DNA from 2 places in the Fictibacillus sp. 26RED30 genome. Region 1 is predicted to be linked to the other one. Evidence: predicted binding sites of a transcription regulator. Region 1 holds the regulator's gene; the other holds the start of a gene.
What was found. The regulator LexA, encoded in region 1, represses DNA repair genes until DNA is damaged. The targets are predictions, from matches to a motif close to CGAACATATGTTCG.
Positions count from the first base shown of each region.

Region 2: uvrB (excinuclease ABC subunit UvrB) is a predicted target of LexA. The motif match lies at 1,818-1,831, and genes of this name have one in related genera.

Region 1 covers NZ_JACZDV010000001.1:1,709,382-1,713,583, forward strand. The annotation lists gene tkt (transketolase) at 1-402, opposite strand, end outside; gene IHV11_RS08730 (HesB/YadR/YfhF family protein) at 576-860, opposite strand; gene IHV11_RS08735 (DUF896 domain-containing protein) at 965-1,204, opposite strand; gene IHV11_RS08740 (YneB family resolvase-like protein) at 1,265-1,909, opposite strand; gene yneA (cell division suppressor protein YneA) at 1,928-2,194, opposite strand; gene lexA (transcriptional repressor LexA) at 2,355-2,969, shown strand; partial or broken gene IHV11_RS08755 (hypothetical protein) at 3,412-3,921, shown strand; gene IHV11_RS08760 (rhodanese-like domain-containing protein) at 3,978-4,202, opposite strand, start outside.
Region 2 covers NZ_JACZDV010000001.1:150,326-154,527, reverse strand. The annotation lists gene uvrB (excinuclease ABC subunit UvrB) at 1-1,743, opposite strand, end outside; gene IHV11_RS00685 (sulfite exporter TauE/SafE family protein) at 1,985-2,857, shown strand; gene IHV11_RS00680 (DUF2198 family protein) at 2,873-3,103, opposite strand; gene IHV11_RS00675 (hypothetical protein) at 3,343-3,528, shown strand; gene IHV11_RS00670 (serine/threonine protein kinase) at 3,550-4,202, shown strand, end outside.

The sequences.
Region 1 (4,202 bases):
AGCCATAGCCATACCTACAGCCATCGCAATCCCTTGACCAAGCGGGCCAGTTGTTGCTTCAACACCAACCGTATGACCGAATTCTGGGTGACCTGGAGTCTTACTTCCCCATTGTCTGAAATTCTTCAGATCATCAATTGTTAAACCATATCCACTCAAATGTAGCAAGCTATATAACAACATCGATCCATGTCCTGCTGATAGTACAAAACGGTCACGGTTGAACCATTCAGGATTTGCAGGATTATGGTTCATGAATTTAGACCATAAGCTATATGCCATAGGCGCAGCACCCATCGGCATACCTGGATGCCCTGAGTTCGCTTTTTCTATGCTGTCGATAGAAAGTGTTCTTATTGTATTAATTGCTAATTCATCAATAGTTCGTGACAAAAAAATCATCCCTTCATATGTACTAAACAGTTTTGACTTTCATAATAAACGTTCAAATGCAATTAGACAAGACAAACACATTTTTAACTATAGTTATTTTACCATCTACTCATGAAAACATACAAAAACCGCCTGTTATCCTACAACTTTTTCGTTGTATTAGAACAGGCGGTTAAATTTTATTATGCGAGACCTGGTAAGTGACATGAAAAATGATCCGTATTTTCATCATAATCAAGTTTCATATTCTCAACGAACCATTTATCTTCGTTTCGAACAAAAAATCGAAGACCTTCAATCTCTTGAATGTAATCGTTCTCTTCAGGCACATCAGCTGTCACACCAAGGGAAAAACCTCCCGAGTCACCACTTCCTGCATATTTTACGAAAAGTCTTAAAGCCTCTGACGCTTCTAAAGCAATATCCTTATAAAGGTTCGCAGCTGCACTTGTAATTGAAAAAGTCAAAATATTCTCCCCTTTCAAAGTTGTTATATAACAGTATATACTAATATGTATAGATTGCAACAGAAAAAAATGCCTATTTACAGTGAGTAAATAGGCATTTCTTATTAATGTTTGAGGTTATTTTTATTATCTTTACTTCGTTTTAATTTTTCAGGTGTTACATCATCACCGTTCGGATCAACAAAGGTCATACCATGCAAATCTTGAACGAAGGATTTACGGAAAACTTGTAAATATTCTTCTCGTAGTTTTTTTTGTTCAGCTTTTTCTGCTGATGTTAAATCTGATTGTTTAGATTTTCTAGACAGTTCATTTATACGTTGCATCTTATCTTTAGATAACATAGTAAAAACTCCTTTTTAAAGCATTCTTCACTCTATCCTACAGCAGAATGAAAGGAATTTCTAGTTATCTGTATTTTCCACATGTTCTTTGTATCTTCTATGTACTGTTGCTTTAGACACATCAAAGCCCAGCCCTCTAAGCGTTAAAGCGATGTCATGAAATGTAAGCTTCATGTTCTTTAATCGTACGATTTCAGAGATTGGCACTTCCTTTTTGTCTCTGCCACCACCAGTTTGATTTTTTAAATTCTTTTGAGGTTTATATCCTTCTTTAACAGCTTTTCTCATTCCACGCTTGATCTTCATATTATGAAGCTTTCGTTGGTATTCTTCTACAGTAGACACAATATCAAGCACCATTTCGTCCGCTTCTGTTAATGTGTATTCTCCGTTATTAGAGAGCGTATAAACTTTAATGTTGTATTTGATCAACTGATGAAGTAAAGCCATCTTAGCTTTTCCTCTGCCTAAACGAGTATCATCTTGTACAAGAAGGCACTGAAACTCTCCATCCCTTGCAAGATCTAATATATTTAGCAACTCTTCTCGATCTAGAGAGAAACCACTTGCTTTTTCACGGTAACAATTCACAACTTCAAATTTAAATTGTAGTGCTAACTTCTTTAGTTCCGCTTCTTGTCTTTCTAATGAAGTCATTTGTTCATCTTTATCTGTACTAACTCTGGAGTATATGATTGCTTTCATTGTTTAAAACCCGCTTTTTTATTTATTGACTGGTATGATTACTTTCTGTCCTGGAAAAACAGCTGCAGCATTTACACTGTTCTTCTTTTCGACCCATTGTATAAACTCCCAATTGGAATAATGATGCTTTGCATTATACTCTTCAGAAAGACTCCACAGTGAGTCTCCCTCCTGTATGGTTACTTCGATATATTGAGCTTCTTGTGAGGCAAGATTTGATAACGTAAAAAATATACCACCTAACAACCCTAAAAATACAATAACATGCATTGTCCCTTGTTTCATTGTGATATCCCCTTTCAACAAACGTTTGTTCGCATCTCTTACATTCATAATAACTGGAACGTTTGTTCGGTGTCAACTATTTTTTCGAACTTATGTTTGTATCTCTTAATTCTCCATGATATACTTTTTATAGATAAAAAATTCGGTGAGGTGCTAAAAAATGACTAAATTATCCAGACGACAATTGGATATATTGGCTTTCATAAAAGAGGAAGTATCACAAAAAGGGTATCCGCCTTCAGTTCGTGAAATCGGAGAGGCAGTTGGCCTTGCATCAAGCTCTACCGTTCACGGACATTTAGCAAGACTTGAAAAAAAGGGGCTTATAAGGCGAGATCCAACAAAGCCAAGAGCAATTGAAGTATTAGGTTTAGAAGACAACATCCCTTCTGTTCGTTCTGTTTCAATCCCTGTGATCGGTAAAGTTACGGCAGGTCTTCCAATCAGTGCAGTTGAGAACGTAGAAGAATACTTCCCTCTACCTGAGCACGTTGTTGGGGACGAGAACGTATTCATGTTATCAGTTGTTGGTGATAGTATGATTGAAGCAGGAATTTTCAATAGGGACTTAGTTGTTGTAAAACAGCAGCCTACAGCAAATAATGGAGATATCATCGTAGCTATGACTGATGAAGATGAAGCGACTGTAAAAAGATTCTTCAAAGAAAGAAACCATATCCGCTTGCAACCTGAAAATTCTTCGATGGAACCGATCATCTTACAGAGCTGTACGATTTTAGGTAAAGTAATCGGCGTATACCGAAGTATTCATTAATCTAATCCTCAATTCTGAATTTTCCTTAGAAGAAGTATCTAATTGACTAGATACTTCTTTTTTTCGTCCTATTACTTTACTAATTCATAGATTAATAATACTTTTAAAAGATCATTCATAGGCACTCAGGTACTCGACTAATGAAGGATAGGCACTATTAATTGACTGAATATTAAGTCTTTTTATCCATTTACATATTATACCTAAATAGTTTAAATTGGCAATGTAACGCGGCCAAAACTCCTTTGCTCTTCGTTTAACTTTAATCATTTTAATAACAATCGTATGAATTGATAGGAGGTGATCGAAGGGAGGACAAGTATAATTATTTCAGAATAAAAAATTACGAATAATGGGAGTGAGAATAATGCGAAAAAAACTATATCTTTATATGATTTGTTTTGCTCTTGCCGCAGTAGTATTTTCACCTAAGACATATGCAGAAAAAGAGAATACGATTAAGTCATTTGACTACGTGAATGTGGATGGTAAAGCTGTCGAATCTAATGCTTTTAAACTACTAGATGATCACATCAAAGTGACTATGGTACTTCCAAAACAGAATAAGAGCGGCGATTGGTTGGCATATGGATTCACAAACATGAAAGAATTAAATGCCTATATCGAAAAGGACAAGCTTAAAGAGCAAAAGAAAATCGATACGATGGGTACAGGTGCTTGTTGTACAGACTTTTATGAGAACAAGAACAAAGGTGGCGCCTACATTTATTGGAGAGACGGTTTTAAGAACCTCCCTTCAAGCTGGAATGATAGAATCTCATCACTAAGCACTGCATCACCTTCATCAAGCTACTCGACCACGCTCTGGCAGCATACTTCATCACAAGGCTATGGAAAAGGAGTCTTATTTAAGCACTCTGATTGGTATGGTAAGACTGCAAACATGGCATCTGACTGGAACAATATTGCATCCGCTATCGAGATCAAATGATTTTAAAACCCCTGACTTCTATGCTGTCAGGGGTTTTGTTTCTAAGTAGTATAAAGTTATTCGGTGTTCCCTTCCCATGCTTCCATACCGCATACCATATTGATCACATTAAAACCGTAGCTTTGAAGAAGCGTATATGCCCGACTGCTTCTACCTCCAGAACGACAAACTAATACGTACTCTTTAGATTTGTCCAATTCATGTATACGAAACTCTAACAAACCTAGTGCGATATTCATGGTTGTTGGTATTTTTCCTTCTTTCACTTCAGATGTTTCACG
Region 2 (4,202 bases), 1.6 Mb from region 1:
ATTGTGCTGCATCTGCTTCTGACGTCTGCGTTGCGTTTCATCGATCGCAATCTGCATGGATTTCGTAATTTTGTCTCCATACATGATAACGTGACCGTTTGAGTTACGCGCGGCACGTCCGATCGTTTGGATCAACGAACGCTCTGAACGTAAGAAGCCTTCTTTATCTGCATCTAAAATCGCTACGAGAGACACTTCAGGTATATCCAGTCCTTCTCGCAACAAGTTTATTCCGACGAGTACATCAAACACACCGAGACGAAGGTCACGGATGATCTGAATCCGTTCTAACGTCTTAATTTCTGAATGCAAGTAACGAACTTTTATACCAAGCTCTACAAAATAATCGGTAAGATCCTCAGACATCTTTTTCGTTAGAGTAGTAACAAGAACTCGTTCTTTGTTTGCGATTCTTTCGTTGATCTCACCGAGCAAGTCATCGATCTGACCTTTGATCGGACGAACTTCTAGTGTAGGATCAAGGAGTCCTGTTGGACGAATGATCTGCTCAACCGGATCAGGTGCGTGTTCGAGCTCATACGGCCCTGGTGTTGCTGATACGTAAATATGCTGAAACTTTGTATACCGCTCAAATTCGTCAAACGTTAACGGTCGGTTATCTTTTGCAGAAGGCAGTCGGAACCCGTGATCGACAAGAACCCCTTTTCTCGCTTGGTCTCCATTAAACATTCCACGAATCTGCGGAAGAGTAACATGGGACTCATCGATAACAATCAGTGAATCATCCGGAAAATAGTCTAGAAGTGTGTATGGCGTCGATCCTAATGGTCTAAGCGTCAGATGAACCGAGTAGTTCTCGATCCCTGAGCAAAAGCCCATTTCCGCCATCATCTCTAGGTCATATCTTGTACGCTGTTCGAGACGCTGTGCTTCTAACAGTTTTCCAGCTTCATTCAATTCTTTTAGGCGATCTTCAAGCTCAGCTTCGATGCGCTTGATCGCTACCTTCATTTTCTCTTCACGTGTTACGAAGTGGGAAGCCGGGAAAATGGCAACGTGTTTACGTTCACCTAGAATTTCGCCTGTTAGTGCGTCCACTTCTGTAATTCGGTCGATCTCATCACCAAAAAACTCCACACGAAGACAATGTTCGTCACGTGAGGCTGGAAAGATTTCCACGACATCTCCTCTAACTCGGAACGTACCTCGAGTAAAGTTAATATCATTTCGGTTGTATTGAACATCTACAAGATCACGTAAAAGCTGATCACGGTCTTTCTCCATCCCTTCTCTTAAGGAGATCACCATGTCTTTATATTCTTCAGGTGAACCTAGACCATAAATACACGATACGCTGGCCACAATAATAACGTCTTTGCGTTCAAAAAGTGATGAAGTAGCCGAGTGGCGAAGTTTATCGATCTCATCATTAATGCTTGCATCTTTTTCGATATACGTATCAGAATGTGCGATGTATGCTTCTGGCTGATAATAATCGTAATACGATACAAAATACTCAACTGCGTTGTTCGGAAAAAATTCTTTCAACTCACTGTAAAGCTGTCCGGCTAATGTTTTGTTATGAGCAATAACAAGAGTCGGTTTGTTTACTTCCTGAATAACGTTGGATACCGTAAACGTCTTTCCTGTTCCGGTCGCACCAAGCAGGGTCATACTCTTCTTTCCTGCGTTTATATTGTTCACAAGATGTTGGATCGCTGCGGGCTGATCCCCTTGTGGCTGATAGTTTGATTTGATTTCGAACAATTGACTTTGACTCACAAAACCGAACCTCCGTTCCTAAATTCTGGTTACTCAAATTATAGCACAGCCCATATCCAAAAACCTAATAATTACGAACAAATATTCGCAGAAGTTTCTGGAAGGAAAGTAAAGTGTTATACTTAAAGGTAGGCACTTGTTGGGAAATAAATTGTGTGGGGTCTGACCCCATTTCCCGCTAGCATTACCAAGGCTTTCGGAAAAATTGTAAAAGGTGTGTCCCTTTAAAAGGAGTTTTAAAATGGAGTTTTTTTATATACTGTTAGGTTTATGCATCGGCATCTTTTCAGGCATTTTCGGAATAGGTGGCGGCTTTATTCTGACACCTGTTCTAATCTTGTTCGGTCTCCCTCCTCTTTCAGCGATCGGGACGAGTCTTATGTACTCAATCGGGACAAGTGTTTCAGGCGTTGCTGCTCATCTTAGATTTAAGAATATTATATGGAAAACTGCTGCTGTTTTAGGAATTGTAGGAATCGTTGCCACACAGGTCGCTCATCCACTTGTAGTATGGTTAGAGAAGATGGGTTACGACGATACGATCATCCCAATTTTTTATATTGTTCTTCTTGCCTACTTTGCTCTTTCCCTGCTTTATAAGCAAACAAAACGCAAGAATCTAGCGCAAAGCACTACTGAGATCTATTTCTCTTGGCCAAAAGCAGTCTTTATTGGATTTACAGGGGGATTCATTTCTACGACATTAGGAGTTGGCGGAGGATTCGTAATGGTTCCAATGCTCATTTCTTTAATGAAGTTCCCTTCTAGAAAAGCGGTTGGGACGAGCTTAGTCAGTGTGTTTTTCATCGTAAGTGCTGGTTTCTTAACGTACGCATCAAGTGTACAGATTGATTATAAACTTGGCCTCCTGCTTATTTTAGGGGCGTTGGTCGGGACTCAACTAGGTGCAAAGCTCACAACCATCTATTCCAGCGAACAGATTCAAAAATATCTAGGTGCTCTATACATCACGATCTTAAGCTCAGTAGTACTGAAGCTCGTTCATCTTGATAAAGCTGGTTTAGGTATCATTACACTATATGTGCTATCCATGCTCGTACTTTTCTTAAAAGAAACGATCACTCATACAAAAAGAAAGACGTCTACCTCGTAAAGGTGACGTCTTTTTTTATCTTACTTTTCTTTTTTGTTTGTTATAAATTTTAAGTCCCAGTAAGAAGCCTAAAATCGTAGAAATTACGGCAACGATTTGGAGAGGCAACGGTTGATTCAAGCCATCAAAACCAAAAATTAAGATAACAACAGTAATCGCTAAAGGTAAGTACTTTGTAAACAACACTCTATTAAATAACAGCTGTAGACCAAAAGGCAATAAAGCTGCGACAATATACTCCGACATGAAACGAAGAACCCCTCTCCTTGAACACCAAAAAACATAACTTTTGTAAACGTTCTATTATACCTCTCTAAATTTAACAAAACTCACTAGACAAAAACAAGGAAATTGTTGCGGGAAATAAATTGTTTGGGGTCAGACCCCTTCTCTTTGAAACTTTTTGTTTAAAAGTACGTACAGTAGGATAATGCTTGAAAAGGACGAATATGATTAACAAGGATCTTCAAAGGAGATGATTTTTCATGTTAAAGAAACTATTAAAATCACTATTAGGTCAAAGCAGCCATAAAAGGTACAGCAGCTCAGGCTACAAATATAAGAAAAGCTACAAGAAATACAGCAGCAGTGATTTTGGCAAGAAGCATTATGGTGGATATGGACACAAGCATTATAAAAAGAAAAAGAGAAGCAGCTTCTTTAGCTCCTGATCTGAGTAGCATTCAAACAACATGATAGCTGAACTATGGAAAGGTATGCAAAGAACGTTTTGGGACAGACCTATTAAAGCTAGAAACCTTGTTCATAATCAATATCTTATTCAAGAAGTTCTAGGAATGGGTAGTTACGGTATTACGTACCTAGCACTTGATACGCATACAGATGAGATTATCGTACTAAAACAGCTTCGGAACACTAAAGCAAAGACCACAACAGGTCTTCTTTCTTTCCAAAGAGAGTCTCAAATTTTAGAAGCGCTGCAGAAACACCCTGTACCGAAGCTAATGAATACCTTTCAAAATGAACAAGGTCACTTTATCGCTATGGAATGGATCAAGGGAGACACATTCGAAGATCTAATTTTTCGTGATAATCAAACATTCAACGAAAAAGAAACGATTACGATATTGCTAGAGCTTTTAACTATTACTGAACGCTTTCACCAGAAAGGGATCATACATCGAGACCTTCGAATTCCAAATATCATTCAACGAAATAAAAGACTGATCGTGATTGATTTTGGGCTTGCTTGTTATTTATCAGACATAGACCATGAGATTGAAGATCCACATGAGCATCCGGAGAAAATTCGGATGCGGGCTGTTAAAGTGGAAAGCGACCTGTTTGCTCTCGGTCATTTTGCCTTGTTTCTTCTTTACTCAAC